Regions from separate parts of the Mesorhizobium sp. P2_C5_2 genome, predicted to be linked through region 1. Evidence: predicted binding sites of a transcription regulator. Region 1 holds the regulator's gene; each other region holds the start of a gene.

What was found. Region 1 encodes PhoB, which activates phosphate uptake and scavenging genes when phosphate is short. Its sites were predicted from a motif close to TGTCATNNANCTGTCAT; they were not measured.
Region 2: a site for PhoB is predicted at 4,178-4,194, ahead of AC1D1B_RS20420 (BtaA family protein). Genes of this name have one in related genera too.
Region 3: a site for PhoB is predicted at 3,722-3,738, ahead of AC1D1B_RS19460 (alpha-D-ribose 1-methylphosphonate 5-triphosphate diphosphatase). Genes of this name have one in related genera too.
Region 4: a site for PhoB is predicted at 3,084-3,100, ahead of AC1D1B_RS20645 (esterase-like activity of phytase family protein). Genes of this name have one in related genera too.

What each region holds. Positions count from the first base shown of each region.
Region 1 is NZ_JBFUDV010000008.1:81,163-87,132, forward strand. It holds gene xylF (D-xylose ABC transporter substrate-binding protein) at 1-162, opposite strand, end outside; gene AC1D1B_RS26800 (ROK family protein) at 433-1,668, shown strand; gene phoB (phosphate regulon transcriptional regulator PhoB) at 1,699-2,388, opposite strand; gene phoU (phosphate signaling complex protein PhoU) at 2,405-3,109, opposite strand; gene pstB (phosphate ABC transporter ATP-binding protein PstB) at 3,151-3,975, opposite strand; gene pstA (phosphate ABC transporter permease PstA) at 3,993-5,309, opposite strand; gene pstC (phosphate ABC transporter permease subunit PstC) at 5,306-5,970, opposite strand, start outside.
Region 2 is NZ_JBFUDV010000005.1:400,472-406,441, reverse strand. It holds gene AC1D1B_RS20430 (hypothetical protein) at 1-90, opposite strand, end outside; gene AC1D1B_RS20425 (hydantoinase B/oxoprolinase family protein) at 266-4,099, shown strand; gene AC1D1B_RS20420 (BtaA family protein) at 4,243-5,490, shown strand; gene AC1D1B_RS20415 (class I SAM-dependent methyltransferase) at 5,487-5,970, shown strand, end outside.
Region 3 is NZ_JBFUDV010000005.1:183,617-189,586, forward strand. It holds gene AC1D1B_RS19445 (MaoC family dehydratase) at 1-58, opposite strand, end outside; gene AC1D1B_RS19450 (SDR family NAD(P)-dependent oxidoreductase) at 284-1,069, opposite strand; gene uxuA (mannonate dehydratase) at 1,153-2,337, shown strand; gene AC1D1B_RS19460 (alpha-D-ribose 1-methylphosphonate 5-triphosphate diphosphatase) at 2,355-3,545, opposite strand; gene AC1D1B_RS19465 (D-arabinono-1,4-lactone oxidase) at 3,828-5,117, shown strand; gene AC1D1B_RS19470 (alanine racemase) at 5,114-5,970, shown strand, end outside.
Region 4 is NZ_JBFUDV010000005.1:449,892-455,861, forward strand. It holds gene AC1D1B_RS20635 (MATE family efflux transporter) at 1-458, opposite strand, end outside; gene AC1D1B_RS20640 (L,D-transpeptidase) at 631-1,425, shown strand; gene AC1D1B_RS20645 (esterase-like activity of phytase family protein) at 1,503-2,984, opposite strand; gene AC1D1B_RS20650 (bestrophin-like domain) at 3,154-3,909, shown strand; gene AC1D1B_RS20655 (ferritin family protein) at 3,980-4,294, shown strand; gene AC1D1B_RS20660 (LacI family DNA-binding transcriptional regulator) at 4,323-5,348, opposite strand; gene AC1D1B_RS20665 (Gfo/Idh/MocA family protein) at 5,543-5,970, shown strand, end outside.

The DNA.
Region 1 (5,970 bases):
AGCCTCGATCGCCGCCTTCATCGCCGCTTCGTCGGTCTTCCAGCGCTCTTCCTGGAAATTCGACCACGACACGCCGATGACCTTGTCCTTCGCCTGCGCGACCGACACCAGCGTCAGCGACATGGCGACACCCGCCAGCATGGCGGCTGCAAATCTGTTCATGATAATCCTCCCTGCGCCGCGCGCGGCGCGACAAAACTGGCCCGAAGGCCGGCACACAGAGGCTCTATTTTTTCGAGCCTCGAAAAAATACTGGTCCAACAGCGAGGCGCTGTCAACATCGATTCTGATGGATTCTGATGGCCTCGCCGATTTTTTTCGAGACCCGCAATAAACAATGACAGCGCCGCCGGCTTCTGCCAATATTTGCGTGGCGTCCCTGACCGCCTCCACTATCATGAGGCGCGGGGGGACCGGGAGGAAACAAAAAAGATGTCGGTTGGTATCCGCCACGACGATCTGCGCCGTCGCAACCGTGCGATGGTGATTTCGGCCGTGCGCCGGGCCGGCCAGCCGTCGCGAACGGAGATTGCCGCAACGACAGGCCTCAGCCATTCGACCATATCGGCGATCTCGTCTGATTTGATTCAGGAAGGCATACTGGCCGAGAGCAAACCTGGCGAGACCGTTGCGCTGAAGCGCGGCCGGCCGCAGGTCGGCCTGGGCCTCAACCCGGAAGCAGCGGCCGTGATGACCGTGGTGCTGTCGCTGAACTTCCTCTCCGTCACCGTCATCGACTATGCCGGCCACGTGGTCGCCGAGGAGCAGCGCCGGCTGGACACGCTGACCATGCCGCGCGACGAGCTGATCGGCGAATGCACGGCAATCGTGCGGCGGCGGCTCGAGGATCCCGACCTCGATGTCCAAAGCATCGCCCGCATTGCCATGGGCATCCAGGGCATCACCGATTCGCAGGCGCGCGCCATGCTGTGGTCGCCGATCACGCCGCTGACCGACATTGCCTTCGCCGATATACTGGAAGCGGAATTCGGCATTCCGGCCACCATGGAGAACGACTGCAACATGATGGCGGTGGCGCTGCAATGGCGCCAGCCCGAGCGCTACCGCGACGATTTCATCGCTATCCTCCTCTCGCACGGTATCGGCATGGGGCTGGTGCTGAAAGGCGAACTGTTCACCGGCACCCATTCGTCTGGCGGCGAGTTCGGCCACATGATCCACCGTCCGGGCGGCGCGCTCTGCCGTTGCGGGCGGCGCGGCTGCGTCGAGGCCTATGCCGGCAACTACGCCATCTGGCGCAGCGCCAAAATGATGAGCGAGGACGCCGAACCGGTCGATGTCGGCGACGCTGATATGCGCGCGCTTGCCGCGCGCGCCCGGGAGACCGACGGCCCGGAGCGGGAAGCCTACCGCAAGGCCGGCGAAGCGCTCGGCTTCGGCCTTGGCAGCCTGTTCGCGCTGATCGATCCCGCACCTGTCGCCATGGTCGGGGTCAGCGCCGCCGCCTTCGACCTGATCGAACCGGCGCTGCGCGAAGCGATCGCCCAGACTGCCGGCGGCCAGCACTCGAAGTCGATCTCCTTCGACACCGAGCCCAACGAACTGCCGCTGATCCGCGAAGGCTGCGCCATGCGCGCCCTCGGCTTCGTCGACCAGGAGATTTTCGCGCCGGGGATTCAGTCGAAGACCGGCAAACATGTCGCCTGAGAGGCCGGCAACGGCGCGGCACGGCGCGGCCTAGTCTTCGCGGATGGCGTAGCCGGCGCCGCGGATGGTGCGGATCACGTCAGGCATGCGGCCATTGTTGACCGCCTTGCGCAGGCGGCCGACATGCACGTCCACGGTACGCTCGTCGATATAGATCGTCTCGCCCCAGACATTGTCGAGCAGCTGGCTGCGCGAGAACACCCGGCCGGGATGGCGCATCATGAACTCGAGCAGGCGGAACTCGGTCGGCCCGAGCCGGATCTCGCTCTTCTTGCGGTAGACGCGGTGCGATTCACGGTCGAGCACGATGTCGCCGACCTTGAGCACGCTGGACAGGACTTCCGGCTTGGCGCGGCGCAGGAGCGCCTTGACGCGTGCCATGAACTCGGGCGTCGAGAATGGTTTCACCAGGTAGTCGTCGGCGCCGGTGGAGAGACCGCGCACGCGATCGCTTTCTTCACCGCGCGCGGTCAGCATGATGATCGGCAGCCGTTCGGTCTCGGGCCGCATCCGCAGCCGTCGGCAGAGCTCGATGCCGGACACTGCCGGCACCATCCAGTCGAGCACCAGCAGATCGGGCACGTTTTCCTGCAGCCGAATCTCGGCCTCATCGCCGCGTGTCACCACTTCGACCTGGTAGCCTTCGGATTCGAGGTTGTAGCGGAGGAGCACGCCTAGCGGCTCCTCATCCTCCACGACCATGATGCGTGGCGCAATCATCAGCAGTTCACCCTTGTCAGGCCGACGTGGCCATCGCCGTCTCGTCCTGCTTCGGGCGATTGGCGGGCAATTGCTGGCCGGTCAGCACATAGTACGCATTTTCAGCGATGTTGGTGACATGATCGCCGATGCGCTCCAGATTCTTGGCGCAGAACAGGAGATGCGTGCAGGCGGTGATGTTGCGCGGGTCTTCCATCATGTAGGTCAAGAGTTCGCGAAACACGGACGTGTATTTGACGTCGATGCGCTCGTCGTCATTCCGGAGTTTCGCCAGCGCCGCGGCATCGGCGGCAGCATACTCCTCGACAACGCTTTGAACCTGGATCAGCACCAGCTGCGCCATCGCATCGATGGAATGCGACAGGTCGCGCGGTGTGACGCTGAGGCCAACGGTGCCGACGCGCTTGGCGATGTTCTTGGCGAGATCGCCGATGCGCTCAAGGTCGCCGGCCATGCGGATCGAGCCAACCACGGCGCGCAGATCGTTGGCCATCGGCTGGCGCTTGGCGATGAGCGTGATGGCGCGGTCGTCCAGTTCACGCTGGCGCGCGTCCATGATGGCGTCGTCGGAGACGACACGCTGCGCCAGCGCGTTGTCCGAAGTGAGCAGCGCCCTGGTCGAGCCGCTGACCATCGAGCCGGCCAGATCGCCCATGTCGCGGATCAGCTTGCTGATCTGCCCCAGTTCTTCATCGAAGGAGGCGACGGTATGTTCACCCATGATCCTGGTCCTCGTGCCTGAAAATTCAACCGCTGGACGGCTCAGCCGAAGCGGCCGGTAATATAGTCCTGGGTGCGCTTGTCGTCGGGGTTGGTGAACATCTTGTCGGTGGCGCCCTCTTCGACCAGATAGCCGAGATGGAACATCGCCGTGCGCTGCGACACGCGCGCCGCCTGCTGCATCGAGTGGGTGACGATGACGATCGTGTAGTTCTGGCGCAGTTCGTCGATCAGTTCCTCGACGCGGGCTGTGGCGATCGGGTCGAGCGCCGAGCAGGGCTCGTCCATCAGAATCACTTCCGGCGACACGGCGATGGCGCGCGCGATGCACAGGCGCTGCTGCTGGCCGCCGGACAGGCCGGTGCCGGGCTCCTGCAGGCGGTCCTTGACCTCATTCCAGATCGCCGCCTTCTTCAGGCTGGATTCGACGATCTGGTCCATGTCGGACTTGCGCTTGGCCAGCCCGTGGATGCGCGGGCCGTAGGCGACATTCTCGTAGATCGACTTCGGGAACGGATTGGGCTTCTGGAACACCATGCCGACGCGGGCGCGGAGTTCGACGACGTCGATGTTCTTGTCGTAGATGTCGTCCTCGTCCAGCGTGATCTTGCCCGTCACCCGCGCCGAATCGATGGTGTCGTTCATGCGGTTGAGGCAGCGCAGGAAGGTCGACTTGCCGCAGCCGGACGGGCCGATCAGCGCCGTCACCTGGTTCTGGCGGACGTCGAGATTGACGTCGAACAGCGCCTGCTTCTCGCCGTAGAAGACGCCGACCTTGTCGCCGCGCATCTTGATGACTTCGTTCGACTTGGCGTTCATTTTGTCGCCCACTGCGTTTTCAAGGGACTGTTCGGTCATGATGTTCATACCAAATTGCCTTTTTTCTACCAGCGCCGCTCGAACCGGCGCCGAAGCACGATCGCGGTGATGTTCATGGCCATGAGGAAGACGAGCAGGATGATGATGGCGCCCGACATGCGCTCGACAAAAGCGCGTTCGGCCTCGTTTGCCCACATGTAGATCTGCACCGGCAGCGCGGTCGCCGGATCGAAAGGCGTCTTCGGATAGTCGGCGACGAAGGCGACCATGCCGATCAGAAGCAGCGGTGCTGTCTCGCCGAGCGCACGCGCCAGGCCGATGATGGTGCCGGTCAGGATGCCGGGTGCGGCAAGCGGCAGTATGTGCTGAAACACCATCTGCATCTTCGAGGCGCCAAGCCCAAGCGCTGCCGAGCGGATCGACGGCGGCACGGCGGCAAGGGCTGCGCGCGTGGCGATGATGATGGTCGGCAGTGTCATCAGCGTCAGCACCAGGCCGCCGACAAAGGCGGCCGAGCGCGGCATGCCGAGAAAGTTGATGAACACCGCAAGGCCAAGCAGACCGAAGACGATCGACGGCACCGCCGCCAGATTGTTGATGTTGACTTCGATCAGGTCAGTGAAGCGGTTCTTCTTGGCGAATTCCTCGAGATAGATGGAGGCGGCGACGCCGATCGGCAGCGCCAGGAGCAGCACGATCACCATCATGTAGAACGAGCCGATGATGGCCACGCCCATGCCCGACGTTTCCGGGCGGCTGGAAGCGCCATAGGTGAACAGGCCGGTGTTGAAATGCTCGGCCATCACGCCATCGGCCTTGAGCTTGTTCATCCACTCGATCTGCTGGTTGGACACCTTGCGTCGCGCTTCATCGACGCCGAGGTCGATCTGGCCCTTGAAGGCCGAGTCGAGGTTGGCGGCGGCCAGGATGTTGACGACGCGCGTCGTGCCGATCACCGACGGATCGGCGGACACGATGTCGCGCAGCTGCACGCGGGCGCCTTCCGACAGGAAACCCTTGAGCTTCAACATCATCGGCTTGTTGGCGGGATCGATGCCGAGCTTGGCCACCAGCGCGTTTTCGGCAAGCTTGGGATAGTTCGCCTTGATCAGCACATTCGGATCGGTGGCGCGCTTGTTCGAGGGATCGATCACCTTCTCGTCGAAGCTGATCGGCAGCGTCACCGTGGTCTGCCAGAAGGCGGTGTAGCCCTTCGAGACGATGGTGATCAACATGATGGCCAGGAACGCCAGGCCGACCGAGATCGCAATCACGCCATAGATGCGGAAACGGCGTTCGGCGGCGTAACGCGCCTTCAGCCCGATGTCGCGGCGCGGACGCGCAACGGCACCCGCCATCGTGTCCAGGGGGATGTCGGTCATTCGTACTGCTCCCGGTACTTGCGCACGATGTAGAGGGCCACGATGTTCATCACCAGCGTCAGCGCGAACAGCGTCAGGCCGAGCGCGAAGGCGACCAGCGTCTGCGGCGAGTTGAACTCAAGATCGCCGGTCAGCTGATTGACGATCTTGACGGTGATAGTCGTCATCGCTTCGAACGGGTTGATGGTGAGATTGGCGGCGACACCGGCCGCCAGGACGACGATCATCGTCTCGCCGATGGCGCGCGACGCGGTCAACAGGATCGCGCCGACGATGCCGGGAAGTGCGGCTGGCAGGATCACCCGCTTGATCGTCTCGGAGCGCGTGGCGCCGAGGCCGAGCGAGCCGTCACGCATGGCGCGCGGCACCGCCGTGATAATGTCGTCGGAAAGCGAGGACACGACCGGGATCAGCATGACGCCCATCACCAGGCCGGCGGTGAAGATGCTCTGGCCCTGGATGAAGGGCGAGCCGCCAGTGAGCGCCGCCGACAGATCGCGCAGGAACGGCCCGAGCGTGACCACGGCGAAGATGCCGTAGACGATGGTAGGGATACCGGCCAGCAGCTCCAACGCCGGCTTGACCACCGAGCGCACGCTACGCGAGGCATATTCGGACATGTAGACAGCCGACATCAGCCCGACCGGCACGGCCACCAGAA
Region 2 (5,970 bases), on a different contig from region 1:
GGTGGTGGTGTTATCGGTGCCACTGTCGCTGCAGGCGGCAACGCCGAGCAGGGCCAGAGCGGAAACGGAAGCAAGAATGAGCTTTTTCATGACATCTCTCCTTCAACACGCGCTCACGTTCCGGTGAACGGTCGAAGAGGAAATGCATCAGACGGCCATGAGTTTCGTAACGTTGCGTTTCCTGATGTAACATCCAGAGCGGTGATTGCAGGCAGAGCGATGGCACACTAACAGTCTGAAACCAAATGCAATGCCGGAGCTCTGCGTGGACAAGAAATGGGACTTCTGGATCGACCGCGGCGGCACCTTTACCGACGTGATCGGCCGCGACCCGGAAGGCGGGTTGCATCCCAGGAAACTCCTGTCGGAAAACCCCGAGGCCTACCCCGACGCGGCCATAGCCGGAATCCGCGAGTTGCTCGACCTGAAATCTGGCGCCGCCATTCCGTCCGGCCTGATCGGCGACATCAAGATGGGCACCACCGTCGCCACCAACGCGCTTCTAGAGCGCAAGGGCGACCGCGTGCTGCTGCTCATCACCAAGGGCTTTCGCGATGCGCTGAAGATCGCCTACCAGGCGCGGCCCGACATCTTTGCCAAGGAGATCATCCTTCCCGAACAGCTTTATGAGCGGGTCATCGAGATCAACGAGCGTGTGCGCGCCAATGGCGATGTCGAGCGCCTGCTCGACATCGCCGCCTGCCGTCCCGCCATCGAACAGGCCCGCGCCGACGGCATCGATGCGGTGGCCATTGTCTTCATGCATGCCTGGAAATATCCCGACCACGAGAAGGCTGTGGCGAAAGTCTGCCGCAAGATCGGCTTTTCGCAGATTTCGGTCAGCCACGAGGTCTCGCCGCTGATCAAGCTGGTCGGCCGCGGCGACACCACCGTGGTCGATGCCTATCTGTCGCCGATCCTGTCGCGCTATGTGCAAAGGGTGGCGGGCGAGCTGGGCGTCCTCTCCCCCCTTGAGGGGGGTGAGGAGCGGTCGGCCGAAGGCCGAGAAAAAGCCAACGATTTGGCTTTTTCAGCGACGAACGCCCGGAGCCATGGCGAAGGGCAGTCGGCAAAGCGGCCAGAGGGGGTCCTCTCAGAAGGCACCGCCGGTGAGTCGAATCCAATCGATCCGACCCCACCCGGCGGCTCCGCCGCCACCCTCCCCTCGAGGGGGAGGGAAAGCCCTCGGCTGATGTTCATGATGTCGTCGGGCGGGCTCACCGCTGCCGACATGTTCCAGGGTAAGGATGCGCTGTTGTCCGGCCCGGCCGGCGGTGTCGTCGGCATGGTCGAGACGGCGAAGCTCGCCGGCTTCGAGAAAGTCATCGGCTTCGACATGGGCGGCACCTCCACCGACGTTGCCCATTATGACGGCGAGTATGAGCGCGCCTTCGACACCGAGGTCGCCGGCGTGCGCATCCGTGCGCCGATGATGCGCATCCATACCGTGGCCGCCGGCGGCGGCTCGATCCTGCATTACGAAGCCGGCCGCTTCCGCGCCGGGCCGGATTCCGCCGGCGCCAATCCCGGACCTGCTGCCTATAGGCGCGGTGGCCCGCTTGCCGTCACAGACGCCAATGTCATGCTCGGCAAATTGCAGCCCGATTTCTTCCCGGCGATTTTCGGCCCCGGCCAGGACCAGCCGCTGGATGTGACCGCGGTACGGAAGAAATTTGCAGCGCTCGCCGCCGAAATCGGCGATGGCCGCACGCCGGAAGCCGTCGCCGAAGGTTTTGTCACCATCGCTGTCGAAAACATGGCCAACGCCATCAAAAAAATCTCCGTCCAGCGCGGCTACGACGTCACCGAATATCTCCTGAACTGTTTTGGCGGCGCCGGCGGCCAGCATGCCTGCCTGGTTGCCGACGCATTAGGCATGGAGGCGGTGCTGATCCATCCCTTCTCCGGCCTGCTGTCGGCCTATGGCATCGGCCTGTCGTCCGTTTTCGCGTCGCGCCAGCAGGCGCTGCTCAAGCCGCTTGCCGATGAGTCCAGGGCCGAGATCGGCAGCCTCATTGCCACGTTGAAAAAGGCCGTCATCGCCGAACTCGCCGCGCAAGGCATCGGCGAGGACAAGGTTGCCGCAAGGCCGGTGCTTCACATTCGCTATGACGGCACCGACACGACGCTGCCGGTGAATTTCGAGCAGGACTCGATCTTCCAGGCCAGGCGCGATTTCGAAATCGCTCACAAGGCGCAGTTCGGTTTCGTCTATGACGACAAGCCGATGATCGTCGAAACCGTCGGCGTCGAAGGCACCGAGATCGTCGAGACCAGGGCCGAGGCCTATACGCCTGCCGGACCTGCAAGAGTTGAAGCCGGCGCGTCAGGAACGCGGCGCATCTACACCGAAGGCCGATGGCACGAGGCCGGCATCCACCGCCGCGAAAATCTGCGCCCCTCCAATCTGGTCCCAGGCCCCGCCCTGATCATCGAGCCGAACCAGACCATCGTCGTCGAGCCGGGCTGGCGCGCCGAAATCACCAATCTCAATCACGTGGTGATCCGCCGCACGGAACGGAAAGTGCGCACGGCTGCCCTCGGCACCGAGGCCGATCCAGTGATGCTGGAGGTCTTCAACAACCTTTTCATGTCGATCGCCGAACAGATGGGCGTCACGCTGCAGAACACCGCCTATTCCGTCAACATCAAGGAAAGGCTGGACTTTTCCTGCGCCGTTTTCGACCGCCACGGCGCGCTGGTCGCCAACGCCCCGCACATGCCGGTGCATCTCGGCTCTATGGATCGCTCGGTCGAAACCATCATCCGGCTGAACTCCGGCGACATCCACCCCGGCGACGTCTTTGCGCTGAACGCACCCTACAATGGCGGTACGCATCTGCCTGATATCACCGTGGTGACGCCGGTATTCGATGACACCAAGAAGGAAATCCTGTTCTGGGCCGCCTCGCGCGGCCATCATGCCGACATTGGCGGCACCGCCCCCGGCTCGATGACGCCGCTTGCCACCACGGTCGACGAGGAAGGCGTGCTGTTCGACAATTTCCGTGTCGTCGATCGCGGAAAATTCCGCGAGGCGGAGCTGCAGACGCTGCTCACCGACCATACCTACCCCGCCCGCAACCCACATCAAAACGTCGCCGACCTCAAGGCGCAGATCGCCGCCAATGAAAAGGGCGTGGCGGAACTGCGCAAGATGGTCGCGCATTTCGGTCTCGATGTCGTCGAAGCCTATATGGGCCATGTCCAGGACAATGCCGCCGAAAGCGTGCGCCGCGTGCTGGAGCGGCTGCCCGACAGTTCGCAGTATGAATACCCGACCGACACCGGCCAGGTGATCAAGGTGAAGATCACGGTCGACCGACAAAAACGCGAGGCGACTGTCGACTTCACCGGGACATCGAAGGTCGAGAAGAACAACTTCAACGCGCCAGAGCCCGTCGCTCGCGCGGCTGTGCTCTATGCCTTCCGTGTCATGGTCGAGGACATGATCCCGATGAATGCCGGGTGCCTGCGGCCAATCAACATCATCATCCCCGACGGTTCGATGCTGAAGCCCGCCTACCCCGCCGCCGTCGTCGCCGGCAATGTCGAGACCTCGCAGCATGTCACCAACGCGCTGTTCGGCGCGATGGGCGCGATGGCCAATGCGCAAGGCACGATGAACAACCTGACCTTCGGCAACAAGCAGTATCAGTATTACGAGACCATCTGCTCCGGCTCGCCGGCCGGGCAGATGAACTCCGGCCGTGGCTTTGCCGGCACCTCCGGCGTCCACACCCACATGACCAATTCGCGCCTCACCGATCCGGAGGTGCTGGAACTGCGCTTTCCCGTCCTGCTCGAGGATTTCCACATCCGCCAGGGATCCGGCGGCAAGGGTAAATGGAGCGCTGGCGACGGCACAAAGCGCACCATCCGCTTCCTCGAAAAGATGGAATGCGCCATCCTGTCCTCGCACCGCAATCGCCCGCCGCAAGGCCTCGACGGCGGCGGCGATGGCGAAGTGGGCTCAACCAAAGTCCGCCGCAACGACGGCACGATCGATGTGCTGAAGGCTTGCGACCAGACCGTGCTCGACGCCGGTGACGCCGTCATCCTGACGACACCGACGCCGGGCGGGTATGGCCAAGATTAATGCACATCGCCCAAAAATTGTTCATCCGTTTCGGGAAAACGACTTGCGTCAAAACAACAGCGTGAAGCGTCAACAGCCTGTCACTGGCCTGTCATGACGCTGCGCTACCCGCTTGCGCCAAAGCAAATGGGGAATCATTAGCCATGACGGACGTCTCCGCAGATCTGGTCTTTCGCCGTGGCAAGGAAGTTGGAAAAGCCGTCTACCAGAACCGCCCGCTGTCGAAGGCCGGCCTTTCCGAGCGGCTGTTTGCGCTTCTGTTTTCCGGCCTCGTCTATCCGCAGATCTGGGAAGACCCCGAAGTCGACATGGAGGCCATGCAGCTTGGCCAGGGCCACCGCGTCGTCACCATCGCCTCCGGCGGCTGCAACATCCTGGCCTATCTGACCCGGTCGCCTGAGCGCGTCGACGCGGTCGATCTCAACGCCGCCCACATCGCCCTGAACCGGATGAAGCTGGAGGCGGTGCGGCATTTGCCTTCGCAGGGCGATCTGTTCCGCTTCTTCGGCGCCGCCGACACCAGCCACAATTCGGAGGCCTATGACCGCTTCATCGCGCCGCATCTCGATCCGGTGAGCCGCCATTATTGGGAGCGCCGCAACTGGCGCGGCCGCCGCCGCATCACCGTCTTCGACCGCAATTTCTACCAGACCGGCCTGCTCGGCCTGTTCATCGCCATGGGCCATCGCACCGCCAAATTCTTCGGCGTCGATCCCGCCGCCATCATGGCGTCGAAGAGCATCGCCGACCAGCGCCGCTTCTTCAACGAAGAGCTGGCGCCGGTCTTCGACAAGAAGCTCTTGCGCTGGGCGACATCTCGCAAGGCCTCGCTGTTCGGTCTCGGCATTCCGCCGGCGCAGTACGATTCGCTGATCACCTCGGGCGACGGCTCAATGGCCAGCGTGCTGAAGGCACGGCTGGAAAAGCTCGCTTGCGATTTTCCGTTGAAGAACAACTACTTCGCCTGGCAGGCCTTTGCCCGCCGCTATCCCAATCCGGGCGAGGCCGCCCTGCCCGCCTATCTCGAAGAGCGCAATTACAGGACGATACGCAACAATGTCGGTCGCGTCGCCATCCACCACGCCAATCTGATCGAATTCCTGGCCGGCAAGGATGCCGGGACGGTCGACCGCTTCATCCTGCTCGACGCGCAGGACTGGATGACGGATGACCAGCTCAACGCGCTGTGGTCGGAGATCACCCGCACCGCTTCGGTCGGCGCCCGCGTCATCTTCCGCACCGCCGCCGAACCCAGCTTGCTGCCCGGCCGCGTCTCCACCTCGCTGCTCGACCAGTGGAACTACGAGGACGAGGCCTCGCGAGACTATTCGGCCCGCGACCGCTCGGCGATCTATGGCGGCTTCCACCTCTATGTGAAGCGCGCGGCATGAGCACGAGCGAGCTGCCGGCCGACCATGCCGAACTGATGGACGGCGTCTATCGCTGGCAGCGCCACATCTACGACCTGACCCGCAAATACTATCTGCTCGGCCGAGACCAGATGATATCGGGGCTGGATGTGCCGACGAAAGGCACAGTGCTCGAACTCGGCTGCGGCACCGGCCGCAACATCGCGCTTGCCGCCCGCCGCTATCCCGACGCCCGTTTCTACGGCCTCGACATTTCGGCCGAGATGCTGGAGACGGCCAGCGCTGCCGTCGCCCGCGAAGGCCTGTCCGGCCGCGTCGTGCTGGCGCGCGGCGACGCCACCGATTTCGACGCCAAGGCGTTGTTCGGCGTCGAGCGCTTCGACCGCATCTTCGTCTCCTACTCGCTGTCGATGATCCCCGGTTGGGAAAAGACGGTTTCAGCAGCCCTCGCGGCACTCGCACCCGGCGGCTCGCTGCATGTCGTCGATTTCGGTCAGCAGG
Region 3 (5,970 bases), on a different contig from region 1:
TGGGCATGTTGGCCGGGTGCGTCGATGCCACGCCAACGGTCGGCGCAAACCCCGTCATGACGTGATCCTCAGGGCGAACGGGACATCCGTCCCGGCGCGCCGCGAACCCACTGGCTGCATGATCGATCCTCCCGCCAATCTTCTTTTGTGAATAATATTTTCACATATGGGATGAGGTTGCAAGCGGGGCCGGCGAAATTCGGCTATCCCGATTACGCGCGGGCCTGCAGCGCCTGTGGTGTTGCCGGGAGGCGACCAGCGGAGCGTTGCCTGAACGATGGCGCTACCTCACCCCGATGCCTGCGGTCAGGCCGCCATCGATCCTGTAGTCGGCGCCGGTGCAGAAGCCGGCCTTTGACGAGCACAAGAAGGCGATGAGTTCCGCCACTTCCTCCGGTTCGCCGATACGGCCAAGCGGATGCGCTGCACCAAAGCGCTTGTAGGCCTCTTCGACATCGGTATCGCTGCCATTGTCGCCACGCGCGGCCTTTTCCAGGATCGGCGTGCGGATCGAGCCTGGGCTGACCGAATTCACGCGGATGCCGGCCGCCGCATAGTCGAGCGCCAGCGCGCGCGTCAGCGTGTGGATGGCGCCCTTGGTCGTGGCATAGGCGGCGACGTTCTGCTGGCAGGCAAAGCCCTGCACCGAGGCGACGTTGACGATGGCGCCGCCGCCGCGCTTGATCATTTCCGGAATGCCGAAATGGGCGGTCAGGTAGATCGAACCGACATTGACCGTCATTGCCCGGTTCCAGGTTTCCCAGTCAGTCGTCGTGGCGGTTCCATAGGGGTGGACCGCAGCCGAATTGACGATGACGTCCAGGCCGCCGAATTTTGTGATGCCAGCCGCCACCGCATCGCGCACCTGGTCGGAGACCGAGACGTCAGTGTCGATGACCAGCACTGCGGCGCCAGCACTTTCCAGGTGCGCTTTCATCGCCGCATTGGCGGCGCGGTCGATGCCGCAGGCGATGATTGCGGCACCACCGGCCGCAAGGCGTCTGGCGGTCGCCAGGCCAATGCCGGTCGTCCCCGTCACCAGGGCCACCTTGCCGTCGAAATCCTTCATTTTCGAAAACTCCTCCATTTTCTATCGACTCCCATCGCGGTCCAACAATAAGTTGCCAACCTCTCGCAGAAGGAAAGCCGAAAATGGAACAATGCTGGCGCTGGTATGGACCCGACGACCCGGTGACGCTCGATCATGTCAAGCAGGCGGGCGCCACCGGCGTGGTCTCGGCACTTCACCACATCTATGACGGCAGGGCGTGGCCTGAAGCCGAAGTGCTGGAGCGTAAGCGCATTATCGGGGAAGCCGGACTGACCTGGTCGGTCGTCGAGAGCATCCCGGTCCACAATTCCTTCAAGATCGGCGCACCGGAACGCGAGCGCTATGCCGGCTATTATCGCGACTCAATCCGCGCGCTGGCCAAGGCCGGCATCGCCACGATCTGCTACAATTTCATGCCCGTGGTCGACTGGACCCGTACCGATCTCGCCTACCGGCTGCCGACGACGGGTTATGCCTTGCGTTTCGATGCGATCGATTTCGCCGCCTACGATCTGTTCGTGCTGAAGCGCAAGAATGGTGCGGCAAGCTATACGCCGGCGCGTATTACCCAGGCGGAAGCGCGGCTCAAGGAATTGCCGCCCGAGAAGATCGACCAGATCGAGCGCAACCTGATCGCCGGTCTGCCGGCGACCGAGCGCAAATATGACCGCGAGAGCTTTCGCGAGGCCTTGGCGGACTATGACGGCATCGGGCCGAAGGAGCTGCGCGACAACCTCGCCTGGTTCCTGCGCGAGATCATTCCGGTAGCGGAAGAGGAGGGGGTGCGTATGTGCATCCATCCTGATGATCCGCCGTTTTCCCTCTACGGCCTGCCGCGCGTCGTTTCGACCGCCGAGGATGCGCGTTTCATTCTCAATGCTGTCGACAGCCAAGCCAATGGGCTGACGTTCTGCACCGGCTCCTACGGCACGCGCGCCGACAACGACATTGTCGCCATGGTCAAGGAATTCGCCGACCGCATCCATTTCGCCCATCTGCGCAACATCACCATCGAGAAGGACGGCTCGTTCTACGAGGCCGAGCATCTCGAGGGCGGCACCGACATGGCGCATGTCATCTTGGCGCTGATGCAGGAAGAGGCGCGCCGCCATAGAGAAGGCCGCGCCGACTGGCAAATCCCGATGCGGCCGGACCATGGCCATCTGCTCGCCGACGATATCGGCAAGACAAGGATCAATCCCGGCTACTCGCTGATTGGCCGCCTGAAAGGCCTCGCCGAACTGCGCGGCATCATGCGCGCCGTGGAGACATTCGGGCTGGCTTGAAGGGACAAACCCTGCGTTCAATGCCAGTGCCGGCTCAGCGTGCCATCGCTGTAGATCATGCGGCCGGCGCGGAATGTCGCCCGCACCCGCGCCACCGGCAGGCGATCGGCCACCACGAGATCGGCCAGCAGTCCCGTCTTAATGGCGCCGCGATCGGTAAGCCCTAGCGCCGCGGCCGGATTGGCACTCGTCAATGCTGCCGCCGCGACAAGACTGCCGTCGCGCAGTTCGGCCAGGCTAAGCACGGCCGGCAGGATCGAAGCCGGATGATAGTCGCTGGCCAGCATGTCGAGCAGCCCGGCATCGTAAGCCTGGCGTGCCGACAGATTGCCGGAATAGGACTGGCCGCGCAGCGCATTGGGCGCTCCCATCACGGTATGCATGCCAAGCCGCCTGGCTTCCTGCGCCGCTTCCAGCGTCACCGGGAATTCGCTCAGCGTGGCGCCAAGGCCATGCACCAGTTCCACCTTCGCCAGCGTGTCGTCATCATGCGAGGCAAGCGCGACGCCATTGGCCTGCGCACGCGCCGACAGGTCCTGCAATGCGTTGAGCACATCGCCCTGGCCTTCGCGGCCGGCCATGCGATGGCCGACGACCTCGGACGCTTGGGCAATCGACATGCCGCGTTCGTTGGCGATGCGGGCGATGTAGAGTTCGACATCGCGATACTGGCCTTGGCCGGGCGTGTGATCCATCAGCGAGATCAGATGCAGCCTGCCGGCGTCCATCAGCTTCTGCAGCATGGCAATGGCCGGGGTGAAGGTGACTTCGAAGCGGGCATGGATGCGGTGATCGACCAGCAGGTGGTCCTTCATCCCGGCAATGGTGTCGATGATACTAGACGTATGCTCTTCCGAGCGCGCAACGCCACTGGTGATGCTGGCGCCGACGAAGGACAGCGCGGCATAGGCGGTGGTGACGCCGCAGGAGGCAAGCTTCTTATCGAGTTCGGCAATGCCGATCTTCATCGGCACATGCACGCCAAGGCGCGGTTCGACTTCCTTCTCGACCATGTCGCCATGCATGTCGATGAAGCCGGGCAGGAGCAGGCGGCCGCCGCCTGATATGTCGGCATTCTCGACCGGCTCGTTTCGGATCTCGGCAATCCGGCCGTTTTCGATGCGGATGGCGCCGCTCGGGATGACGCGGTCGCGCAGGACAATTTCGAATTCACTTAGCCACATGCAATTTCTCTTCGAGGCGGTCAGGACGGGATTTTCGGTCGGCAAGACCAAGGGACAGGCGTCCCCATAACAGCTGCTTGCCCCCGAAAAATGACAATCGGTGACGGGCCTTGCGATTGACGCGAAAAGTCACGGTTCATGAAAGTTCACGGCCGCATTTCTTTTCAAGCCGGCTTCGGGTCTGTCACTCGATTGCCAGCTTGACAGAAAGCTGACAATGTATCATATTCAAAAAGCTGACTATGTATCATATTATTCCGCGCAGCGCGCAAGACCGGTAAAGCCGGCTGTCCCAGGGAGGCGATTGTGGGAGACGCTATCAGCCAGTGGAGCAATTGGTCGGGCTATGTCACGGCCAGGCCGCAGGCTTTTGCCGAACCGCAGACTCTCGATGAATTGGGCGAGCTCGTGCGCAGCGCGCCGGGCCCTGTGCGCTTCGTCGGCACCGGGCATTCCTTCACACCGCTGGTCAGGAATGACGGCACCATCCTGTCGCTCGACCGCTTCGAGGGGCTAAAGTCACACGATCCCGAAAAACTGACGGCCCGGGTCGGCGCCGGCACCAAGATCGGCGCGCTGGCAAAACTTCTGCATGGCGTCGGCCAGGCGCTGCCGAACATGGGCGACATCGACAAGCAGGCCTTCGGTGGAGCGCTCGGTACCGCCACGCATGGTTCGGGCATAACGCTCGGCGCCTATCATACCCAGCTTGAGGCGATGCAGATCGTCGACGGGCGCGGCGCGGTGAAAGAGTTCGACCGCGCCAAAAGCTCCGACATGATCGATGCCATGGGCGCCTCGCTCGGCGCCTTTGGCGCCGTCACCGAGGTGACGATCCGCAACATGGCAAGCTACCGGATGCGGCACCGCCGCTGGACGGCGCCGATTGCCGACGTGCTATCGCAATTCGAGAGCACCATGACGGCGCATCGTTCGGCAGAATTCTACTACGTGCCGTTTTCGGGCCAGGCGCTGCTGATCGCCAGCGACATCACCGACGCGCCGGCGACGGTGCGCCCGCCGACGGAAGACGACGATGCGGTGACAACGCTGAGGAAGTTGCGCGACTATCTCAGCTGGTTTCCCTGGCTGCGCCGCCGTCTAATCGGCTCGGCCTTCGCAAAAGTGCCGCCGGAGGATTATGTCGAGGAGTGGCTGAAGGTCTTCACCTCGGAGCGTAACGTCAAGTTCAACGAGATGGAGTACCACCTGCCGTTCGAGGAAGGGGCGGCGGCGCTGAGCGAAATCATATCGCTCCTCGAGGCGCGGTTTCCGGAGGTCTACTTTCCGATCGAAGTTCGCGTCGTCGCGCCCGACAATGTTTGGCTCAGCCCCTTCTACAAGCGCCCGACCTGTTCGATCGCCATCCATCACGGTGTCGAGCGCGATCCGATGGCGTACTTCAACGCCGCCGAACCGATCTTCAGGAAGCGCGGCGGCCGCCCGCATTGGGGCAAGATGCACAGCCTCACGGCCAAAGATCTGGGCGCGCTCTATCCGCGCTGGAACGATGCGATGGCTGTGCGCCGCGAGATGGATCCGGACAACCGTTTCGTGTCGCCCTACATGGCCAGGCTGCTCGGCGTCGCGGCATGAGCCTGACCGACACCTATTTCGCTGAAATGTCGGGCGCTCTCAGGGCCGCCGGGATCTTTCAGCCTTGCCTGGTGCTCGATCTCGACCGGCTCGACCACAACATCGCTGCGATCAAGGCGAAGTTCGCCACGGGCCTCGATCTGCGCCTCGTCGACAAGTCGCTGCCATGCCTGCCACTGATCGAGCACATCCGCGCGGCGTTCGCGACCGACAGGCTGATGACCTTCCATCTGCCGATCAGCGCCGAGATGCTGAAAGCCTTTCCCGATGTCGATCTGCTGCTGGGCAAGCCGATGCCGGTCGCCGGCGCCAGGCATGCGCTGACCAAGGGCGTCCTCGCCGGTCTTGGCGAAGCGACGTCACGCATCGTCTGGTTGATCGATACCGAGGAGCGGCTGGCCGCTTATGGCGCGCTTGCCACCGAGCTCGACCGCGAGCTGCGCATCGGCTTCGAGGTCGATGCCGGGCTGCATCGCGGCGGTATCAGCAATCCGGACGCACTGGCGCGAGCGGTTGCCTCGCTGAGCAACTACCCGCGGCTGAAATGCGAAGGCGTCATGGCCTACGAGGCGCATATCGGCCATATCCCAAAACTGCTGGGAGGACCGGTCAAGGCGCGGGCCAAGGCGGTCAGCCTGTTTCGCCAGTATGTCGCCTGCCTTGCCGCCGATCAGCGCAAGATCCTCAATCTTGGCGGCAGCAGCACGGCGTTGCTCTATGACAATTGGGTCGGCGCCAATGAATTGTCCATTGGATCGGCCTTCATGCTGCCGACCGATTTCGACGTGCCCAGCCTCAGCCAATTGCAGCCTGCCGCATTCATCGCGACGCCGATCCTGAAGGTGGTCGATGT
Region 4 (5,970 bases), on a different contig from region 1:
ATCGGCACGGCGACGAAGATGATGCGCAGATAGGAGCGCGCCAGCGGCAGCGCGTCGGGCGGTGTTCCCAGCGTATTGAGGATGGCGTCGACCCAGATCCAACCGCAGACGGCGAACACCACCGAGACGAGGAAGAAGAAAGTGGCGCTGGTGCCGACGATGCGCCGCGCCTCGGGCAGGTCGCGGGCGCCGACCGATTGCGCCACCAGGATGGTCGCCGCCATGCCGATGCCGAACACCGTGCCGAGGATCAGGAACAGCACCAGATTGGCGTTGGAGGTCGCAGTCAGGGCCGATTCGCCGAGGAAGCGGCCGACCCAGACGGCATTGATTGACCCGTTGAGCGATTGCAGCACGTTGGAGCCGAGCACCGGCAGCGCGAACAGCAGCAGCGTGCGCGGGATCGGGCCGCTGGTCAGATCGCCGGTGCGCCGGCGCGGTGGCATTCTTTCGTCCATGGCGGGCATCAGGCGCTGTCTCAGTCCGGGTCGCAATGATCGCCGATTTGGCGGACGAGGGCGATGCGGCATCGGAACATTCCGCTCTGCGTGCCTCGCGCCAAGCAGGTTCTCAAAGCATTCGGAATGGGATATGGATCGTCGCCACGTGGGGCGGCAAACCGGGGGGATCATGTCCGACAATCCGCTTTTTTCTGAGCGCCTGAACCGGCGCGCGTTTCTCGGTGCATCCGCCTTGGGCGTGGCTTCCGTGGCTCTTTCGGCGTGCACCACCACGGACGTGGCGCCGCCGCCAGCGGCAGCGCCGCCGCCGCCAAGCGACTCGGCTTTCGGCGCTGCCGAAAGCATGTATGCGGCGCGCGTCGACGAGGGTTTTTCGCTGCCGGCGATCCCGATCTCCAAGCTCGATCCAAAATTCGTGCGCCAGATCGTGACCGACCCGACCGGGGAAAAACCCGGCACCATCGTCGTCGATACGTCGGAGCATTTCCTCTATCTGGTGCGCGACGGCGGCAAGGCCATCCGCTATGGCGTCAGCCTCGGCAAGGCCGGTTTCGGCTGGACCGGCAGCGCCGTGGTTCAGGCCCGCAAGAAGTGGCCGGTGTGGACGCCGCCGCCGGAAATGATCCAGCGCCGGCCCGAACTGGCGAAGTACAAGGATGGCATGCCGCCGGGACCGCAGAGCCCGCTCGGGGCGCGTGCGCTCTATCTGTTCCGCGACGGCAAGGACACGATGTACCGGCTGCACGGCACGCCGGAATGGGATTCCATCGGCAAGAACGCATCGTCGGGCTGCGTGCGCTTCATGAACCAGGACATCATCGACCTCTACAGCCGCGTCAACGGCGTTGCCCAGGTCTATGTGCGGCCGAACCTCTCGGCGGCCGGCAAGATCACTGCCGTGTCGAACCGGACCGCCGAGCCGATCGATGCCGGCGTGCCGAAGGACGCCGAGATCTTGAAGTAAGGCGTCAGCAGTTCGCTGATCGCCGACAAAAAGCGGACGCGCCAGCGCGTCCGCTTTTTTCTGTCTGTTGTCTTCGACTACTTCTTGGCGAGGCCCGGAAGCGTGACCTGATAGACCAGGAACATGGTGTCGACATCGGCGCCGTCTTCGGCCTTGTAGGGCGCGCCGACCTGGAAGCCGTCCTGGGCGAGGAAGTCGTTGTCGTTGCCGACGAACAGGAAATAATCGTCGGGCAGCGCCGGATCGAGAACGCTGACCACCGACATCGCCTCCCACTTCTCAGACAGGTTGTTCTTGTCGTTCGGCTTGCCGTCATGCAAGCCGAAGCGGCCGAGTTCCTTGTTGTCGTTGATGTCGATGAACGGCGTCAGCTTGGCCGGGGTCACCGAGGGGTCGAGCACGCCCTTGGGCGCCAGCGGCTTGTCGGCTGCATCGAAGGTGCCGCCGGCAATGTCGGTCGCGGCTGAGACGTCGACGACGAAGATCTGGCGCACCAGCGACGTGTCGCCCTTCACCCCCTGGCCGTTGCCGCTGTCGCGCGCCAGCATCAGGAAGGTCTTGTCGGACAGCGCGACGATCTCGCTCTGCGCGGCGATCTTGGTCTTGCCCTTGTCGTCCTTGAACACCGGCAGCGGCACGACATATTCATGCGCCAGCTTGAGATGCGCCGGATCGGACGCGTCATAGACCAGCGCGCGGGTGTTCTGGCGCGTGGCGCCGGAATCGCCGCCGTCCTGGCGCGGCGCGGACTGCAGCACGACGATCAGCGACTTGCCATCCGGCGTCAACGCCATGCCTTCGAGGCCCTGGTTGTTCTGACGGCCGGTCTCGGGATCCTTCGGATCGGGTTCCGCTGCACCGGGGCCCGGATTGTCGGAAGCGAAGTTCGGCGTGCCCTTGCGCATCGGCACCAGGGCCGCCGGCGGCTGCGTCGCCGACATCAGATGGCCGTCGGCCGAGAAGCGGTAGATGTTGGGGCCGTATTCGTCGGAGATGAACATGGTGCCATCGGGCAGCCGCGCGATCGCCTCATTGTCGAGCGCCAGCTTGCCATTGGCCTCGGGCAGGATCGGCAGGTCGCCGCTCGCGGCGCGCACGCCGTTCAGCGGGTCGAGGCCGGTGGCATCAGTGCCCTTGTCGTCGGTCAGCAGCATGGAGTCGGCGAGCGTCGCCTTGACGCCGGTCTGTTCCTGGCCGGCGGCGGGTGCGGCGCCCAATGCCGTCGGCGTGAACTCGATGCCGATGGTGTTGATGCGCGGCCGGTAGTCGGTGGTGCCGACAACATTGTAGCCGCGGTCCGGCAGCAGCCAGAGCGAACCCTTGTAGCCATTGGCGTCATGCGTCCAGCTTGCAGCGTTGATCGACATGCCGGAGCCGGAGCCGAAGGTCTCGCCGAACTTGTCCTTCAGGTCGGCCGGGATGCGGCCGACGCCGACCAGGCCCTTGTTGACGAAGCTCACGCTACCCACGGTGGCGGTGCTGTCGGCAAGGGCAGGGGTCAGGGCGGTAAACAGCGCCAATGCGGCGCCGAGCGACACGGTTCGGTGCGAGATTTTCATGGAGATCCTCTTGTGACAAGCCTTGAGCGGCGCAAAGGGGCCCGCATCGCATCGACGATGTCGCAAGCGCCCTCCCGCAAAGCGGTCTAGGACGCGAACATGATACTTGCGTGACAGAGCGTTCTGCCAGCCATTGGCATTCGGCGCTTGCCGTGCAGAAATGGCTGCCATGCAGGAAACACTCATCGCGTTGGCAATTTTCCTCTGCCTGATGGCGGCGCCGCTCGTCAGCATGGCTGTCTATGGCAGATTGCCGGCGCATCACCGCGACGACGACACCAACACCGTGGTTCGGCTGGCCGCCAACCTGTTCGTGGTCATGACCTCGCTGGTGCTTGGTCTCATGATCAACTCGGCCAAGAACACCTTCGAGTCGATCGACCGCAACGTGCACACATATGCGACCGAGTTGATCCTTCTCGACCGGTCGCTTCGGCAATATGGGCCTGAGACCGCCGAGGTTCGTCAGCCGCTGGTCGCTTATGTGCAAAGACAGACCAACAACTGGACAGAAACGAACGAAACACCCCTCGTCGCCAACCGGCTGTCTGAACGTCTGTTGACCGAGATCAGCACACGATTGATCGCGCTGGCGCCTGCCGACGCAGCGCATGGTTCCCTGCTGGAGGACGCCCACCAGCATCTGCAGAAGGTGGTGGAACTGCGCTGGGCTTTGATTGAGCAATCGGAAGGCACCATCCCGCGGCCGCTGATCGGCATGCTCGTTGCCTGGCTGGTGCTGATCTTCGCCAGTTTCGGTTTCAGGGCGCCGCGAAATGCCATTACCATAGAGACGTTCGTGGTCTCGGCGGCGTTGATTGCCGGGGCGCTCTACCTGATCCTCGACATGGATATACCGTTCTCGGGTCCGATCCAGATCTCGTCGGCGCCGTTGCAGAGGGCTTTGGTTGAATTGCAGCAGTGAGGCGGAACCCGCGACGCGCCAGCGCATTCCTGGATGCGGCGGATTTGCCGGTCCATTTGAGGAGGGCGACATGGGTTTCGATCAGTATCACGAGCCGCCGGAAGAATTGACGCAGAAGGTGCGGACCTTTGCCCGCATGATCACCTCGTTGATCGAGGAGGCGGAGGCGATCAGCTGGTATGAACAGCGCATGTCGGTGGAGAAGGACCCGCAGGCCAAGGCGATCATGAAGAACGCGCAAGGCGAGGAGTTCAAGCATTTCGGCATGGATCTCGAATTCCTGCTGCGTCAGAAGAAGGACTGGCGGGCGGAACTGAAGGAAATCCTGTTCACCACCGGCGACATCGTCAAGGCCGGCGAGAGGGGCGAGAAGAAGGCGGATTGAAGCCGACCGACCTACGTCCGGCGGCGGATCAATCGCTGTCGCGGGCGATCAGCTCCAGCGGCCAGACTTCGCGGATGATGCGCGTGCCTTCGGGGCCGGCGAAGGCGGGGAGCGAGGCCAGCAGCATTTCGGCCAGCCGCCGGCCCATGGGCTCCAGCGACGGACGGAAGGCGGTCAGCGCCGGCGAAAAGTAGCGGCAAAGCGGCGTGTCGACGATGACGATCACCGCGATGTCGTGGCCGGGCCTGATGCCCATCTCGGCGAGTGCCTTGCAGCCGCCGAGCGCCATTGCGTCATTGTTGAAGATGATGGCTGTGGGCCGGTCCTTGGAGAGCATCACGCGCGGCGTCACCTGGTAGCCTCCGGCCTCGTTGATGAAGCCGTCGGCGATCAGGCCGGAGTCGACTTCGATGCCGTGCCGCTCCAGCGCCTTGCGGTAGCCGTCTAGGAACAGGTAGCCGAAGTTGAGATCAAGCGAAGGGCGGATGGCGGCAATGCGGCGGTGGCCGCGCGCGACCAGCCGGTCGACGGCTTCATCACCCGCCCTCTCGAAATCGATATCGAGCGAAGGATAGGTGTCGCCGCCGGATTGACTTCGGCCAAGTGTGGCGAACGGAAAGCCGGTCTTGCTGAGATAGTCGATCCGATCGTCTTCCCGCCGTGTATTGGCCAACACGACCGCGTCGGCCCGGCGCGTCTCAACCACGCGGCGCAGCCTCTCCTGCTGATATTGGCCGGGCTCACCCATGACGACCATCAGATCCAAGTCATACTCGGCGAGCCGCGCCTGCAGACCGGTCAGGAACGGGATGAAGAACGGTTCGCCATATTGCTGGTCGCCGGGATGCGGTTGCAGCATGAAGGCGATCGAATGGGTGGCGCCTTGCCTGAGACTTCGGCCCGACTGGTTCGGGGAATAGTTCAGCTGCTTGGCGGCGGCGAGCACGCGCTGGCGGGTGTCGGCATTGACGTCGGCACGACCGTTCAGCGCCCGCGAGACGGTGCCGATCGAAATGTTCAGGTGACGCGCAAGGTCATGGATGCTGGACGCCAAGGTCAGTTCTCCCCCTGCCTTGGCTAGCACCGGCTGCCGCTCAGGCCAAGGCTTCGGGATGATTTTTGCTGGCAGCCGATTGACATTCTACGCCATCGGGTGTGTTCTCGTAAACGTTTACGGGAAAACGTTTACGGTGATGCCGTGGATGCCGTGACATTCGGTCTGGAGGGACCGGACGGGAGGAATGCCGGATGATGAATGCCGTTCTCGTCGGCTGTGGTGCAATGAGCAAGGCCTGGCTCGATGCCGCGAGGCAGATCGACGGGCTCGCCATTGTCGGCCTTGTCGATCTCGACGCCGAGCGGGCGAAGGCGAGGGCGCGCGAATACGGGCTCGACGGCGTCGTCATCGGCACCAGCCTCAAGGCAGTGCTCGACCAGACCAGGCCGGATGCGGTGTTCGATGTTGTGGTTCCCGCCGCCCGGCGTGACGTCGCCTTTGCCGCCTTTGCCCACAATTGCCATCTGCTGACGGAAAAGCCGCTGGCCGACACCCCGGAAAATGCCCGCGCCATCGTCGAGGCGGCGCGCCGTGCCGGACGCGTCCATGCCGTCGTGCAGAACCGCCGCTATGTCGCCAATGTCCGGCGCATAAGGCGGTTTCTCGACTCCGGCGCCAT